DNA from 3 places in the Kitasatospora sp. NPDC001660 genome. Region 1 is predicted to be linked to each of the others. Evidence: riboswitches for the same ligand, from Rfam matches in the RefSeq annotation. Region 1 holds a riboswitch; each other region holds the start of a gene.
What was found. A riboswitch is a leader RNA that binds a small molecule or an ion and turns the genes downstream of it on or off. The one in region 1 is predicted to bind cobalamin.
Positions count from the first base shown of each region.

Region 1 (5,611 bases):
CCGAGCGCCCAGCCGATCGTGGCCGGGTCGAGCCGCAGGTCGAAGCGCTCCAACAGCGCGGCCTGGGCGATGAGCTCCTTGGGCGCGTGCTCGACGCCGATGCACTGGTCCGGCGGCGGCAGCTGCGGCGGCTGTGCGCTCGTGCGCACCTCGCCCTCGGCGGCGCAGAGGTCCCCGTGGCTGGCGACGACGCGCAGCCGCTCGACACCGTCCTGGCTGAGCGAGGCGGTGCCGGTGGACAGGCCGCGGCCCGAGCGCAGCACCTCGGTGCGGACGGTGGCCGGGCCCGGCACCGACGCGGACAGGTAGTAACCGCTGATCGACACCGGGTCGGGGTGGTCGCCGTGCTCCAGCGACAGCGCGTGCCCGGCGACGGCGAGCAGCAGCCCGCCGTTGACGCCGCCGCCGATCTGCCAGCCCGCGCCGAGCTCGCCGTCGTAGCGCCCCGGCTCCTCGGGGTGTCTGCTCAGCGCGATGCCCTGGTCGAACTCGCTGCGGATCGCCGTGGTCATGGGGTTGGCCTGCCCTTCACTGCGGACGTGCGTCGGGAACACCTGGGGATCTCGAACGGTAAGTTACCGGCGAGTAGGGTCCCAACATACGCCACCCGGGTGAAACGCGCGACGGCCGCCGGACCCTTGATCGGGTCCGGCGGCCGTTCACGGGATCTGCCGTTGTTACCGGCGGATGCTCGGCTTCAGCTCCAGGAAGCGGGCGAGCAGGCCGTTGACGAAGGCCGGGGAGTCGTCCGTGGAGAACTCCTTGGCGATCTCGACGGCCTCGTCCAGGACGACGGCGTCCGGGACGCCGTCCTCCCAGATCAGCTCGTAGGCGCCGAGCCGCAGGACGTTGCGGTCCACGATCGGCATCCGGTCGAGCGTCCACCCCACCGCGTACTGCGAGATCAGCTCGTCGATCCGGCGGGCGTGCCGGACGTATCCCTCGATCAGCTCCATCGTGTACTCGCCGACCTGCGGGGTGCCCTCGTCGGGCTTGGGCTCGCGGGCGCGGGCCACCCAGTCGGCGAGGACCTGCTGCGGGTCGACCCCGCGGTGGTCGGCCTCGAAGAGGATCTGGAAGGCCCGGGTGCGGGCCTTGCTGCGTGCGGCCGACACGGACTTACTTCACCCGGCCGAGGTAGCTGCCGTCGCGGGTGTCGACCTTGACCTTCTCGCCGGTGACGACGAACAGCGGGACCTGGATCTCGGCACCGGTCTCCAGGGTGGCCGGCTTGGTGCCACCGGTGGAGCGGTCGCCCTGGACGCCCGGCTCGGTGTGCTCGATGGTCAGCTCGACGGCGGCCGGGAGCTCGATGTACAGCACCGCGCCCTCGTTGGTGGCGACCAGGGCCTCGAAGCCCTCCAGCAGGTACTTGGCGGCGTCGCCGACCACGGCCGGCTCGACGGTCAGCTGGTCGTAGGTGTCCATGTCCATGAACACGAAGTTCTCGCCGTCCTTGTACGAGAACTGCATGCCGCGCTTGTCGACGTTGGCGGTCTCGACCTTGGTGCCCGCGTTGAAGGTCTTGTCGACGACCTTGCCGGTCAGGACCTCCTTGAGCTTGGTACGCACGAAGGCCGGGCCCTTACCGGGCTTGACGTGCTGGAACTCGACGACGGACCAGAGCTTGCCGCCCTCCAGCTTGAGGACCATGCCGTTCTTGAGATCGTTCGTGGAAGCCACGGGCGCACTTACTCCTGGATATAGCTGTCAAGGAACCAAGGGGTCGCGTCCTGCCGTCGGTGGCCGTCAGGGGCCGCCGTCACAGGGCGAGGAGCTCCTTGGTGGTGATGGTGAGCAGCTCGGGCCCGCCCTCTTCGAGGGGGCGCACGACGAGCGTGTCCTCGATCCGGACCCCGCCCTTGCCCGGGATGTGTACCCCCGGGCCGACGGTGACCGGTACGCGGCTGTCCAGTTTACCCATGTCCGCGGGACCGAGGCGCGGCGCCTCCCGGATCTCCAGCCCGATGCCGTGGCCCACCGGGTGCGGGGAGGCCTCGGGGTGGCCGGCCGCGTCCAGGATCTGCCGGGCGGCCCGGTCGGGTACGCACTGCTCGACGCCCGGTCCGAGCGCCTCCCGGCCGGCCCGCTGCGCCCGGAACACCAGCCGGTGCAGCTCGACCTGCCAGGGCGCGGGCGCGGCGCCGATCACGAAGGTCCGGGCGGTCGACACGCCGTACCCGCGGTACTGCGCGCCGAGCACGACGGTCAGGAAGTCGCCCTCCTCGACGCGGCGGTCGGTCGGCTGGTGGGCGGGCTGGCCGGAGTGGCTGCCGGTGCCGACCGAGACCGGGAAGGCCGCCCGGTCGGCGCCGTGGTCGATCATCCGGCGCTCCAGCTCCATCGCCAGGTGCCGCTCGGTGCGGCCGACCAGGATCGACTCCAGCAGCTCGCCGAGCGCCTGGTCGGCGATCTCGGCGGCGATGCGCAGGTCGGCGATCTCGTGCTCGTCCTTGATCACCCGCAGCCGCTCCACGACCTGCCCCAGCTCGGTCAGCCGGACCCCCTCGGCCATGCTCGCCACCGCGCGGTGACGCAGGACGGTCAGGTCGTGCTCCTCCACCGCCAGGGCCTGCACCCGCAGCCGGGAGGCCTCGACCGCGGCGGCCAGCGCGGTGTCCGCCCCGGTCGGCACCGGCACCTGGGTGACATCGGCGGCGATCAGGTGTTCCCCGGTGTCGTCCGGCGGCAGGTCGTCCGGCAGCGACAGCAGCGCCCGCTCCCTGGTGAGCAGCAGGGTCGCACCGCAGGGGGCGCAGCCGGTCAGGTACCGCACGTTGGCCGGCCGGGTGATCAGCGCCGCATCGGCCCCGGCCGCACTGCAGTGCTCCCGCAGCCGCTCCCGTCGACCCGCGTACGCATCAGACATGCGTCGAGCCTACGAACCCCCACCCGGATCCGCCCGCCGAGCACCCCCGACGGGGGCGTGACCTTTACCCGCCCACGCCCCCACCGGCGCCGTCGCACCACTTCCGGGTCGATGAGCCCCCGCCGCAGGGGCCGCCTCATCCACCGTCGACCGGGCGTCGCCCGATCGAGCCGGCGAGCGCTCCCTGCACGTCCGCAGAGATGGTTCACAACCCTGTGGTCACCGCGCTGCCGGCGTGCGGGGTGCCGAAGGAACGGCTGCGCCCGGTGCAGGTGCTCCGCGCCGGGCTCGCGGTCGCGGGGACGCTGCCGATCGCGGCGGCGTACCTCACGAGCCGTCGCCGCCCCAGCGCTTCTCGACCCCGGCCAGCTTCCAGTACCCGATCGCCACGGCCCAGACGACGACGAACAGAGCGGCGATGGCGTACCCGACGTTGTCCAGCGAGATGTCCGCGATCCAGCCGGTGACCGGGTCGGTCAGGTCCAGCTTCTCGTGCAGCACGCCGACCAGTTCGATCGTGCCGATGATGAACGCCACCGCGATCGACAGCCCAGTGATCGTCAGGTTGTAGTACACCTTGCGCACCGGGTTGGAGAACGCCCACTGGTACGCGAAGTTCATGAACGTCCCGTCCAGCGTGTCGAACAGGCTCATCCCCGCCGCGAACAGCAGCGGCAGGCAGACGATCGCGTACCAGGGCAGCCCGGCCGCCGCGCCCGAACCGGCCATCACCATCAGAGTGACCTCGGTCGCGGTGTCGAAGCCGAGGCCGAGCACCATGCCCACCGGGAACATCTGGCCGGGCCGGGTGATCGAGCGGGTCGCCCGGTTGAGCACCCGGGCCAGGAAGCCGCGCGAGTTGAGGTGCTCCTCCAGCTCAGCCTCGTCGTACTGTCCGGCGCGCATCGCCCGGAACACCTTCAGGATGCCGAGCAGCGCCGCCAGGTTGAGCGCGCCGATCAGGTAGAGGAAGGCGCCGGAGGCCGTCGTGCCGACCATGCCCAGCCACTGGTGGGTGGTCGACTCGTCGTCCATCAGCGTGTTCGCCAGCTGCGCGCCGCCCGCGACCAGGGCGGCCATGATGACCACCATCGACGAGTGCCCGAGGGCGAACCAGAAGCCCACCGAGACCGGCCGCTTGCCGTCGGCCATCAGCTTGCGGGTGGTGTTGTCGATCACCGCGATGTGGTCGGCGTCGAAGGCGTGCCGCATGCCGAGCGTGTACGCCGTGATGCCGAGGCCCACCCCGAAGACCTGGGTGCCGACGGCGTAGTTGTGGGGCGCCACCAGGAAGATCAGGGTCCCGAACGCCACCACGTGCATGGCCAGGATCACCCCGATCAGCCCGGCGGTGCGGACGGTGTCCTCTCGCTTCCACCGGAAGGTGGGCAGCACGGCGGGCGCGGCCTCGGGGGCGGCGGTTTCGGGCAGGGTCATCTTCGGATCACGCTCCAGCACCTCGTGGAAACACTTCGTGAGATGCCGTGGCCGGTCTCCTGGCTGACGGGGCTCCCGTACCCGCCTTCCCAGGCGCGCGAAGCGCCCAGTGGCGTGTGGGTACGAGCGAACTCCCCCGATCACAGTGGCGAGGGCCGCTCCGGACTGGGACCCCTGAGGGTCCGTCACCGGTCTTCCCGAGCACCACGGCGGGGAACACCGTAGGGGCCCGGTCCCACCCATGCAAGGCTGCGCACCTGCGCAGGTGTCCAGGATCACAGGTCGTGAGCTGCCAGAATGTCCGCATGCATCTCGTACCGGCCGACCGCGCGGGCCACCGCACCATCGACGGGCACCGGGTCTGCGAGGCCATCGCCGCGATCGGCGACGCCGCGCACGTCCGCTCGTGGTCCGAGCGGTTCTCCCTGCTCGCGGACCCCGGCCGGCTGGCCCTCCTGCTCGCCCTCCACCGCGCCGGCCCGCTCGCCGTCACCGACCTCGCCGTCGCCACCGGCATGCGCGACCCGGCCGTCTCCCAGGCCCTGCGGCTGCTCCGTACGGCCGGCGTGGTCACCGGCGACAAGGACGGACGCGTCGTGCGCTACCGGCTCGTGGACGACAGCATGCGCCCCCTCCTCGACGAGTGCGCCGCAGCCGATCACCACGAGCCCACCGCCGCGGCGGGCTGACCGGCCCCCGGAAACACCACGGGGAGCGGGCCGGACGAGTACGATCACGGCGTGCCGGCCCACCCCCATGCCTGGCGCGCCGACCGCTGGAACACCCGGCCGGTCAGGGCCTGCGGGCACCGGCCGCACCGCCGGCCCGGGCCCAGCCACCTGAATCCCGCTCAGGCCGCCTGGCAGGTCGGACACCAGAACAGGTTGCGCGCCGCGTGCGACTCCGTCCGCACGTCCGTGCCGCAGACCAGGCAGGGCATCGCGGCACGACGGTAGACGTAGACCTCGCCGCCGTGGTCGTCGACGCGCGGCGGGCGGCCCATCGCCTCGGGGGTGTGTTCGGGGCGGACGGTGTCGATGCGGCCCGCGCCGACGCCCTCGCGCATCAGCGCGACGAGGTCCGCCCAGATCGTGTCCCACTCGGCCCGGGTGAGGTCCCGGCCCGCGCGGTGCGGGTTGATGCCGTGCCGGAAGAGCACCTCGGCGCGGTAGACGTTGCCCACCCCGGCCAGCACCTTCTGGTCCATCAGCAGGGCCGCGACGGTCGTCCGGCTGGCCGATATCCGGCGCCACGCGGCGTCCGGGTCGGCGTCGGCGCGCAGCGGGTCGGGCCCGAGGCGTGCGG
Region 1 covers NZ_JBSFGU010000018.1:95,400-101,010, forward strand. Annotated here, with positions in the region: gene ACWCXH_RS20930 (thioesterase family protein) at 1-512, opposite strand, end outside; gene nusB (transcription antitermination factor NusB) at 678-1,115, opposite strand; gene efp (elongation factor P) at 1,120-1,683, opposite strand; gene ACWCXH_RS20945 (M24 family metallopeptidase) at 1,763-2,869, opposite strand; gene ACWCXH_RS20950 (HoxN/HupN/NixA family nickel/cobalt transporter) at 3,197-4,306, opposite strand; cobalamin riboswitch at 4,339-4,530, opposite strand; gene ACWCXH_RS20955 (ArsR/SmtB family transcription factor) at 4,612-4,995, shown strand; gene ACWCXH_RS20960 (Fpg/Nei family DNA glycosylase) at 5,157-5,611, opposite strand, start outside.

Region 2 (5,611 bases), on a different contig from region 1:
ACCGTCGGGTAGAAGTTGATGTCCACCACGCGGTCGAGGAAGGTGACGGCGGTGCGCACGGTGGCGTCCAGCCGCTCCCAGTCCATCGCGCCGAGAAGGTCCGCAGCGGTGGCCCCGGCGGCGACGTGCGCGCCGAGGTTGACCGAGCCGAGGTTGCAGACGGCGGTCTCGGAGTCGTCCGTGACCTCCAGGATCTCGGTGCACAGGTTGGACGAGTGCACCGTGCGGCCCGGCAGCGCGGTCTGGTTGGCGGCGCGGTTGGAGGCGTCCTTGAAGGTCATCCAGCCGTTGCCGGTCTGCGCCAGGGTGCGCATCATGCGGGCGTACAGGGTCTGCGCCGGGATCGTCCGGACGGCCTTGCCGGCCTGCTCGGCCTTGCGGTAGGCCTCGTCGAACTCCTCGCCCCACAGGTCGACGAGCTCGGGCACGTCGGCGGGGGAGAACAGCGACCAGTCCGCGTTGGCGTTGACCCGGCGCATGAACTCGTCCGGGATCCAGTGCGCCAGGTTGAGGTTGTGGGTGCGGCGCGCCTCCTCACCGGTGTTGTCGCGCAGCTCCAGGAACTCCTCGATGTCGGCGTGCCAGGTCTCCAGGTAGACGCAGGCCGCGCCCTTGCGGCGGCCGCCCTGGTTGACCGCGGCGACCGAGGAGTCGAGGGTGCGCAGGAACGGGACGATGCCGTTGGACTTGCCGTTGGTGCCGCGGATCAGGCTGCCGCGCGAGCGGATGCGCGAGTAGGACAGGCCGATGCCGCCGGCGTGCTTGGACAGCCGGGCGATCTGCGCGTAGCGGTTGTAGATCGAGTCGAGGTTGTCCAGCGGCGAGTCGAGCAGGTAGCAGCTCGACATCTGCGGGTGCCGGGTGCCGGAGTTGAACAGGGTCGGCGAGGAGGTCAGGTACTCCAGGCGGCTCATCAGGCCGTACAGCTCGGCGACCTCGCGCACCGACTGCTCGCTGTCGCCGACCGCCAGGCCGCAGGCGACACGGAGCAGGAAGTGCTGAGGGGTCTCGACGACCTTCCGGGTGATCGGGTGGCGCAGCAGGTAGCGGGACTGCACGGTGCGCAGGCCGAAGTACTCGAAGCGGTCGTCGCCCTGGGGGTCGATCAGGGCGTCGAGGGCGGCGGCGTGCTTGGCGACGAACGCGGCGGTGGTGTCGCCGATGAGGCCCTCGGCGTGGCCGACGGCGACGGAGGCGGCGAAGGAGACGGCGCCCTGGCTGCCGGCCTCGTCGACGATCTCCAGGGCGAGCAGGCGGGCGGCCAGCTTCGAGTACTGGGGGTCCTCGGCGATCATCGACGCGGCGGCGTCCACGGCCAGTCCGCGCAGCTCGGCGAAGTCCGAGCCGGCGTGGCGCCCGCGCAGCGCGGCGGCGGCGACGTGACCGGGGTCCACCTGGGGGAGATCGGCGCTGCGGTCGGTGAGGAGTCGCAGGAGCGCGCCGCCGGGGTCGGAGACCGTGGGGTCGGCGGGGGCGGAGCCGGAGCCCTGGGCGGGCAGGGTTGCTGAGGCAGCGATGGTCAAGGCGCTCTCTCCTGGCGGCGATCGGCGGCGGTGATCGGGGTGCCGGGCCGTTCGGGGCAGGGGCGCACGCGCGCGGGCGCACATGGGCGCGTCGCGCGACGGTGTCATCCCCGGCCCGCCCGCGAGGCCCGGAAGGTACTACTGGTGCTGCCGGCCTCTGCGGGAGGGCCTCTGCACACCGTCGGCAGGTACTCGGACTCGCGGGCACGGCTCGGTTGAGCCGCCCGCACACCGCTGCGGGGCAGTCCCGGACTCGCACCGGGTTCCCCTGCGTCGACAGCAGGGATGAGCATACATCTAGTGTCGGGAATCCGATGCAGCCCCACATGTAGTGTCGCGCGGCACAGTTAATCGAGCTGGCGTGCGATAAACTGCTCAGGTCGGGGGGTGCCATTCCTGCCCTGTGCGGGTGTCGCACGGGCGCATCCGCACCTGCAGCGCGCCGCCCGCGGCGGCTCCCGGAGCCGTCCCCGAAGCCGTCCCCGAAGGGGCCCCCGGGTTCGTCGGGTTTTCGACGCAGCGCCCGGTGTCCTGGTTCGCGAGCTGCCCCGTCGGGGTCACCCGCCAGCGCTGGTCGGGCCGGGAGGTGCAGGCGGTGAGGACCGGGAAGCCGATGGCGGGGTCCTCGACGCAGCGTCCGGACTGGCCGATCGAGCCGTCGTCCGCCATCGTCCAGGTCTGGGCCGCAGAGCCGTCACAGGTGCCCGCGCCGACCGCGGCCGGGTCGCCGTTCACCCGGCTGTCCAGGCACAGGCCCGGCAGGGCCGAGGTGATCGCGCCGCTGGGCTGGCCGGCGGCCGCCTGGAACGAGAACGAGTCGCTGCCGAGCCCGGCGCCGCCGTCCCAGATCTCGAACCCGGCCTGGACGGCGCACAGGTAGGAACCGGCCGGGACGTAGCCGCGCTGGACGGCGTCGCGGGTGAAGGCCCGCAGGTCCAGGTCGGTGACGGAGGACGTGCTGGTGGCCATCGCGTAGGTGATCAGCGTGTGGCTGCTGGTCTTCGGCGCCTGGTACACGCGGTAGGAGGTGCCGCCGGCCTGGAGCTCGCCGGCCTCGTCGCCGAACGGGGACTTGCCGTTGCCGCGCAGCCAGATCATCAGCTCGGCGCTCTCGGTGAACGAGCAGCTGGTGCGGCTGTTGCTGTACCAGATGTCGTACGAGGCGTTGTAGACGCCGGAGTCGATCTGGGTGGTGTGCCAACTGCTGGTCGCGTAACGCAGGTTGCTGACGGGGATGGGCAGCGGTCCGGTGCCGGGCTGGAACTGGGTGCTGATGTGCGGGTAGGCGCCGGGGCCGCGGCCGGGGTCGGTCAGGCTGGCCGGGCCGATGCCGCTGCGGGTGACCTTGAAGCCGGTGGCGCCGTCGGTGCTGCTGATGCACAGGCCGCCGGTGGCGTTCCACTCGTTGGGGTTGATCAGGTAGCGGCCGGAGTCGACGGCCTGCGAGGGGTAACGGTTCTGCGCGGTGGAGCAGAGCTCGCCGGCGGTGGCGGCGGGCAGCGGGGTGACCACCGGGGCGCCCTTGGCGGGCCTGGCGGGCTCCTGATGGTCCCGGGGGAGCAGCAGGGCGCACAGGACCAGCACGATGACGGCGGCCGGCGCGAGCGCCCACCACGGGCGCCGGCCGACGTGCCCGGCTCCGGGCATGGCGGGGTTGGTCACGGGGTTCTCGCCTCCCTGCTGCTGCGTGGTCGTACGGTCCGTCGGTCGGGCCTGGGGCGCGCTCACCCGGCGGGGGTGGAGCTCGACCGCGGCCGGGTGGCGGTGGCGGTCGGCTTCCGGGCCGGGACGCTGGGCCTGGCGGTGGCCGACGGGGAGGCCGACGGCGACGGGTCGGGCGCCGGGGAGGGCGCCGGGGGAGGCGGCGGTGCGACGGTCAGGGCCGGCACGGAGCGGACGGTCCACGGCGTGTTGTAGCGGGGCGCGGAGACCCCGGCGGCGTACGCCTGGGAGGCCGCTTCGGACGCGGCGACCCGCCAGTCGACCTCCTTGCGCGCCTCGTACCAGATCACGCCGATGATGTCCGGGTGCTGGGGGAGCTCCGAGAACATCTCGGTGATCCACTGCGCCTTGAGCCCGGAGGTGTCGGTGGCCCCGGTCTCGGTGATCACCACGGGCTTCTGGGTGAAGTCCCGGAGCTCCTTGATGGTCGGCTGGAAGATCTGGTCGAAGGACTTGTACTTCTCGACGCCGGTGGTGCCGTAGTAGCCGGACAGGCCGATCCAGTCGACGTAGTCGTCGCCCGGGTACAGCGTGTTGAGGCTGGTGGCGTTCTCGTAGTCGACGTTGGGGCTCCACACCCAGGTGACCTTGGTCGCGCCGACCTGCTTGAAGATGTCGTGGACGTGCTTCCAGGCCTGGACGTACTGGCCCTTCTTGTTCCCGTTGGCCTGCTCGGCCCACGGGTACCAGTAGCCGTTCATCTCGTGGGCGAAGCGCAGCGCGACCGGGTAGCCGAGGCCCTTGATGCCCTCGGCCCAGGTCTTGACGTAGTCGTCGAACTTCCCGTCGATGATGTTGGAGAGGGCGTACTCGGGCTGCTCGCCGCGGAGCTTGTCCTCCTTCGCCTCCTTGCGGTAGTCCCAGGGCTCCCAGGCGACCAACGGCATGATGCCGCGCTGGGCGACGGTGTCGAAGATCCGGCGGTCGAACTTCCGGTCCCACCAGCCGACCGAGAACTCCAGCACGTTGGGCTGGTGCTTGACGGCGGAGGTGAAGTCGTCGAGCGGGGAGAGGTCGTACGGGCCGGTCTTGGTCATGATGCCGGTGAACGCCTCGCCGGCCGGCGGGAACTGCGGCGGCGGGGGCGGCGTCGGGGACGCGGCCGCCGTGGCGCCGGGGGTGGCCGTCGCGGGGGCGGCGGCCGGGGAGGCGGCCAGGGCGGTGGTGAGCCAGCTCGGCATGGCGGTGGGGGCGGCGCCGGCGAAGCCGTACGGGTCCTGGTCGTGGTTGCGGGAGAGCCGGGGCGCGAGCACGAAGGTGTAGCCGACCATCAGGGCGAGGGCGACCAGGGCGGCGATCCGGGGGACGGTGATCCGCAGCATCAGCGGTCCTCCTGCTCGCGGCGGCCGCCGGCCCGGGCGGGCTCCAGCAGTTCCTCGAACTCCTCGGCGGGCTCGGGCTCTTCGGCGCGCGCAGGCTCGCTGTGTCCGGACCCGCTGTGCCCGGACCCGCTGTGCGTGGACTCGGCGTGCGGGGACGCGGTGCGCTGCGTCGGCAGCGGCCGGGCCACGGGCGCCTCGACGGCTTCGGCGCTCCCGTACGCCTCGGCGGCGCGCTGGGCGCGGGCCTCGCGGCGGCCGCTGACGAAGGAGATGACGATCGGTGCGATCCCGGTGAACAGGCTGACGAACGCCCAGAACCGCAGGATCCAGATGTCGTGGTGGAGCGTGAAGCTCGCCCCGAGCAGCCCGCCCGCGACCGCCGCCCACAGCAGGTGCAGCCGGAACGTCGACAGCGACTCGGCGCTGCGCAGGTCGCCCTTGGCGGTGACGGCGTACGCGAGCGGCCGGCGCAGCAGCGCGGCCAGCGCCGCGGCGACGTACACCGGGCCGGCGAACAGGGCCAGGCCCATGCCGGCCATGCCGATCTCGCGCCGCTCGTGAGCGGCCAGGTTGAACCGGCGCAGCCACAGCCACAGCACGAACCAGCTGCCCATGCTGGCGCCCCACAGGGCCATCCAGTGGGTGCTGTTGAGGTGGATGGAGGTGACGCCGAGGGCCAGGTAGACGGAGGTGGCGAGGCTGCCGAGGACGGTGTTGACCGCCACGCTCGGGTAGTAGAACTGGACGAGCCCGTACAGCACGCGCTGGCGCAGCCGCAGCTTGAGGCCGGAGCGCAGGCGGCTCTTGAGCAGGATCTCCCAGATGCCGTACGCCCAGCGCTTCTGCTGGTTGAAGTAGTCGGTCCACGAGGTCGGCCCCTCGCCGACGGCGAGGACGTCGGGGGTGTAGACGCCCTTCCAGCAGTGGCCGGTCTCCGGGTTGACGGTGGCCTGGATCCGCATGCTGGTCAGGTGGTCCTCGATGATCGAGTCCTGGTAGCCGCCGATCTGCTGCCAAGCGGTGGGACGGTACAGGTGGTTGGTG
Region 2 covers NZ_JBSFGU010000002.1:207,311-212,921, forward strand. Annotated here, with positions in the region: gene ACWCXH_RS02900 (ribonucleoside-diphosphate reductase subunit alpha) at 1-1,523, opposite strand, end outside; cobalamin riboswitch at 1,690-1,854, opposite strand; gene ACWCXH_RS02905 (GH12 family glycosyl hydrolase domain-containing protein) at 1,899-3,185, opposite strand; gene ACWCXH_RS02910 (glycoside hydrolase family 26 protein) at 3,248-4,567, opposite strand; gene ACWCXH_RS02915 (glycosyltransferase family 2 protein) at 4,567-5,611, opposite strand, start outside.
Region 2: linked by a shared signal. The riboswitch ahead of ACWCXH_RS02900 (ribonucleoside-diphosphate reductase subunit alpha) and the one ahead of ACWCXH_RS20950 (HoxN/HupN/NixA family nickel/cobalt transporter) in region 1 are both predicted to bind cobalamin.

Region 3 (5,611 bases), on a different contig from region 1:
GCCCGCTCCAGGTCGAGCGAGCCGACGATCCGGTCCTCGGCCACACCGACCGGCAACTCGACCAGCTGGGAGGGGCGTTCGGAAGCGGACGGACCGACGTGCGGCCCGTCCGGGCACTGCGGGTCGGGCGTGGCCGGGGCGCAGGCGAAGCGGCAGCCGTCGACGGTGGCGATGGGCGGCAGCAGGCCGGCCAGCGCGCGGACCATCGTCGACTTCGCGGTGCCCTTCTCGCCGCGCACCAGCACGCCGCCCACGGCCGGGGAGACCGCGTTGAGCAGCAGCCCGAGCCGCAGGTCGGCCATCCCGACGACCGCGGTGAACGGGTAGCGGACGTCACTCATGCCTTGCCAGCCTCCTCAGGCGCCCCGGGCGGCAGGAACGGCAGCGATCCGGCCGCCGGCACCCCGCCCTCGATCAGCTTCCACAGCGCGTCGGTGTCCGCGTGCTCCTCGATCAGGTCCCCCAGCCGGTCCAGCCGGGCCTCGCGCGCCGCGGCGAACGAGGTGTCCGGCGCCGGTACGAACGCCCGGCCCGCCAACTCGGCCACCTCACGCAGGAACTCGCGGCGGAACCCGTCGTTCTCCAGCGCGCCGTGCCAGGTCGTGCCCCAGACCGCGCCCACCCGGCAGCCGTCCAGGCTCCGCCCGCGGTCATCGGAGACGAACGCCCGGCCGCCCTCGACCGTCACCACCCCGTGGTGGATCTCGTAGCCCTCGACCCGCTGCCCGTACGCCTCGCCGACCGGCCGCGCCAGCACCTTCTCCACGCCGAACCGCACGTGCGTCGGCAGCAGGCCGAGCCCGTCGACGGCACCCGCCTTCGACTCGACGTCGTCGACGATCGAGCCCGCCAGCATCTGGTAGCCGCCGCAGACCCCGAGGATCGGCAGCCCGGCCGCCGCCCTCGCCTTCAGCGCCGGCTCCAGCCCGCGCTCGCGCAGCCAGGCCAGGTCGGCCACGGTGGCCCGGGTGCCGGGCAGCACCACGAGGTCGGCGTCGGCCAGCTCCTCCGGCCGGGTCGCCCAGCGCACGAGCACGCCCGGCTCCTGCGCCAGCGCGTCCACGTCGGTGAAGTTCGACAGCCGGGGGAAGCGCACCACGGTCACCCGCAGCACGTCCGCCCCGAGCGGCCCGCGCCCGTCGACCCGGTCCACGACCGTCGACAGGTCCAGCGAGTCCTCGGCGTCCAGCCACAGCCCCGGCAGCATCGGCAGCGTGCCGAGCACCGGACGGCCGGTCAGGTCGTGCAGCATCTCCAGGCCGGGCGCCAGCAGCCGGGCGTCCCCGCGGAACTTGTTGACGAACCAGCCCGCCACGTGCCGCTGGTCCTGCGCGGACAGCAGCGCCAGCGTCCCGTACATCGCCGCGAACACGCCCCCGCGGTCGATGTCGCCGACCACCACGACGGGCAGCCCGGCGGCCGTCGCCAGGCCCATGTTGGCGATGTCCCGGTCCCGCAGGTTGATCTCGGCGGGCGAGCCCGCGCCCTCGCACACCACCACGTCGTACCGGCGGCGCAGGTCCGCCAGGCACTCCAGGGCGCGCTCCAGCAGGACGGGCTTGCGCTCGCGGTAGTCCAGCGCACCGACCTCGGCGACCGGCCTGCCCAGCAGCACCACCTGGCTGCGGCCGTCCGCGCCGGGCTTCAGCAGCACCGGGTTCATCGCCGCCTCCGGCTCGACCCGGGCCGCCTGCGCCTGCATCGCCTGGGCGCGGCCGATCTCGGCGCCGTCGGCCGTCACGAAGGAGTTCAGGGACATGTTCTGCGCCTTGAACGGCGCGACCCGGACGCCCTGGCGGGCCAGCCACCGGCAGATGCCCGCCGTGACGACGCTCTTGCCCGCGTCCGAGGTCGTCCCGGCGACCAGCAGCGCGTTGCTCATGCGCCCACCTCTCCCCCAGCCCCCGGCCGGGGGGACCCCCACCGCTCGCTCATGCCCTTCCCCTCCTGCCTAGGACGGCCCGGATCACGAGATGCCCCGCGACCGTCGTACCCAGCGCCAGCGCGCCCACCCGCCGCGACAGCGCGCAGGCCCGCTCGATGTCGTCCACCGCCACCGGCCGCAACTCCGCGCCCAGCACCGGCCGGTGCTCCACACGCTCCCCGTACCGCAGCGTGCCGCCGAGCCGCACGCCCACCGCGCCCGCGAACGCCGACTCCGCCTGCCCCGCGTTCGGGCTGGGGTGCGCCGAACCGTCCCGCCGCCACACCCGCCAGGCCGTCCGCGGCTCCGGCGCGGCGGCCACCGTCAGCAGCGCCGTCAACCGGGCGCCCGGCCAGCCCGCCACGTCGTCCAGCCGGGCCGAGGCCCAGCCGAACCGGGCGTGGCGCGGCGAACGGTGGCCCACCATCGCGTCCAGCGTGTTGACGGCGCGGAACGCCAGCAGCCCGGGCGTGCCGGCGAGGGCGCCCCAGGCCAGCGCGTTCACGACGGCGTCCGCGGTGTTCTCGGCCACCGACTCGACGACGGCGCGGGCGATCTGCTGCCCGTCCAGCGCGCTCGGGTCGCGCCCGCAGAGGTGCGGCAGCCGCTCCCGGGCGGCCGGGAGGTCGCCCGCGGCCAGCGACCGGCCGATCGTGCGGGCCTCCCGGGTCAGCGACGTGCCGCCGAGCACCGTCCACGTCGCGGCGGCGGCCAGCGCGGCCCGCCCCAGCGGCCGGCGGCCCACCGTCCGGTCCAGCACCACCGCGCCCGCCGCGACCGCGCCCGCGCAGAGCGCCGTGTACGCGGCCCCGGCCGCCCGGTCGTCCCGCCACATCCGCCGTTCCAGGCGCGTCGCCGCACCGCCGAAGACGGCCACCGGGTGGCCGCGGCGCGGATCGGCGTACCGGGCGTCCGCCAGGTAGCCCGCGACGGCGCCCAGCGCGAACGCGGCGGCGCGGGTCAGCGGGCGCACGACGGTGGGGGACAGGGGAGGGCTCGGCGGGTCGGGGCAGCCTGCATCGCGTGCGAGTCCTCACTCAGGGTCCGCGCCCTGGATCGACGTACCGGGGGCGAGAGTCTCCTGGCTTCCGGGTCGAACGCACCCCCGGAGCCGTCCAGCAGCCTGCCAGCAATGGCTGACGGTCCGCCTGTCGGCCCCTCCCGGCCGCTGACGGGCGAGGAGGGAAACTTCGAGCGTGCTCCCCGGTGACAGTGGCGGGACCGCGCCGGACTCGCACCGGCTTCCTCTGCATGCCTCCGTTTGGCCCTGGGATCCCATCACGCGGCCGAACCGGGAGTCAACCGAGGTCACGGAGGGGTTGATCACACCGGGGGAGCCCGCCGCGGAGCCGGATGCGGCCCCGTCAGCACCTCCGATCCGCGCCACCGCAGGGGCATGACACTCCGTGCGATCGTCCAGCGGTCCGCAGGCACCTCCGGCGGCGCTTCGTGCCGCTCGCCAGGCGTCGGGTCTGCCTGGCCCGGTCGCGGCCCCGCCCTTTCCCCGTACAGCGACTCCTCACACCCTCCCCCATACAGCCCATCCGACTGGCCGCAGGCCTTTCCCCCTAGTGAACTAGTGCCCAGGAGACTCACAGAGCGGGGAACGATATGCGTTGGGGAACCGCAGCAGTCGTGGCGGCAGCCGCCGTCGGCACCGGGGTCGCCGTCCTGGTGATCGGCCGCCGGGCGTCCGAGCGGCTCGTACGCCCGCAGACCGCCGTGCCGGAGTCCGGCCCCGTCCTGGTGCAGAGCCTCGCCGCCGACCGGATCACCTTCAACCGGACACCCGCGGTCCTGCAGCCCGGCTGCTGGGCGGTCGAGTGGGACGGTGACGGCCACGCCGTCGTCGACGACATCCTGCACAGCGACGAACAGGGCGTCACCCGCCGTCTCGTCCGCGCCGACCGGGGCACCCTCGCCCCCGGCACCGGAGTCCGCCTCACCCCGCGCGTGTACCTCGGCGACCCGACGACCGCCCTCGGCCTCCCGTTCACCGAGGCCGCCGTCACCGGCGAGCTGGGCGCCATGCCCGCCTGGCGCCTCGGCGGCAGGCGCGGCACCTGGGTGGTCCTGGTGCACGGCCCCGGCGCCGACCGCGGCCAGACCCTCCCCGTCCTGCCCCTCCTCCAGCGCCTCGCGCTGCCCGCCCTCGCCGTCACCTACCGCGGCGACCAGGGCGCGCCCGCCCCGCCGGACGGGCTCAGCCACTTCGGCGAGACCGAGTGGCGCGACGTCGAGTCGGCCGTGCGGTTCGCCCTCGACAGCGGCGCGGGCCGGGTGATCCTGTACGGCTGGTCGATCGGCGCCACGATATGCCTGCAGGCCGCGGCCCGCTCGGCCTGGTCGAGCGCCGTCGTCGGCATGGTCCTGGACTCGCCCGTCCTCGACCTCCCCGCGACCGCCCGCCGCGACGCGGTCAGGACCGGCTCCACCCGGACGGTCGCCGAGCTCGGCGCCCTCGCCGCCGAGGGCCGCACCGGGGTCGGCCTGGCCGACGTCGCCCGCCTCGCCGAGGGCGCCGGCCTGCACGTCCCGACCCTCGTCCTGCACAGCCCGGACGACCCGATCGCGCCGTTCCGCGCGGCTCAGCACCTCGCCGCGGCCCGCCCCGACGTCGTGAGCCTCCAGGCCTTCCCGGGCGCCGACCACACCGCCCTGTGGAACTCCGCCCCCGCGCACTACACGGAACTCCTCCGCCGCTGGCTCACCCCCCTCCTCTGACCACGATCATCGGGCCCTTTCCGGACATTCCAGGCGGTCATTCCTCCGCTTCACCTCTTCGCGCATTTCCCCCCACCCGCCACTCGACGCCGGCCGGGCGTCGGAAGTCGATTCCTCCGGCGCGAGAAGTCGGCCCGGTCGATTTCCCCCGCCGCCGACCTGGCCGATCCGCATCCACGCGGAGCTCGTCCGGCGATCCCGGAGGGTGAACGTTTCCCCGGCGCCGTCCGCCGGCCACCCCTCACAAGTCGGCCGGTCGCCCTTCGCCGCACCCCTTTCCGTATCCAGCCGGACACCCCCCGTGATCGCCGCAAACGGGCCTGGCATGGTCCCGCCACACGTTTCCGGCCAGGCGGTTTGCCGCTGTTGCCCGATCTTGCGGAGGTGCTGCCACAACCGGTCCGTCCGTACAACCAACCGGATGTGACAGAAGGCCGGTACAAGGGGAAGACTGCTCGACGTGACGTCTCGGAACCCGCGCGACCGTGATGCCCCGCTCCCACCGACGATCGGTACCGGTGCGACGGTGACCCGCCTCCCCGGTACGGCCCACCGGCCCGTCGGGGCCAGGCCGGGCGGGGGCGGCGTACCCCGCCGACGAGGCCCCGCACCCGCGCCCGGCCGTGGCCGGGTTCCCGTGCCGGACGGCTTCCCCGCTCCCGCCGAGCTGGCTCCGCTGGCCCGCCGGATGCTGGTGGACGCCGTCCGGATCGCCCGCTGGGCGGGGGAGCTCGACGAGGTCGACAAGCGGGGCGAGCTGCTTCCCGACGACGCCCGCACGGCGGGCCGCGCGCTGGCCATGACGGTCGGCGCCGCGGCCAAGGCCTGGGGCCAGGCGCTGCTGGTCGGCCTGGTCGAGGCCCGCGACGGCGGGGCGGGACCGGGCTGGCGGCTGCACGCCTGGGAACACGACGACGAGGCCGTGGTGCGCGGCTGGTCCGCGCTGTTCGACGCCTGGACGCT
Region 3 covers NZ_JBSFGU010000010.1:73,000-78,610, reverse strand. Annotated here, with positions in the region: gene ACWCXH_RS13795 (putative cobaltochelatase) at 1-341, opposite strand, end outside; gene ACWCXH_RS13790 (cobyric acid synthase) at 338-1,882, opposite strand; gene ACWCXH_RS13785 (cobalamin biosynthesis protein) at 1,932-2,897, opposite strand; cobalamin riboswitch at 3,000-3,171, opposite strand; gene ACWCXH_RS13780 (alpha/beta hydrolase) at 3,560-4,648, shown strand; gene ACWCXH_RS13775 (hypothetical protein) at 5,286-5,611, shown strand, end outside.
Region 3: linked by a shared signal. The riboswitch ahead of ACWCXH_RS13785 (cobalamin biosynthesis protein) and the one ahead of ACWCXH_RS20950 (HoxN/HupN/NixA family nickel/cobalt transporter) in region 1 are both predicted to bind cobalamin.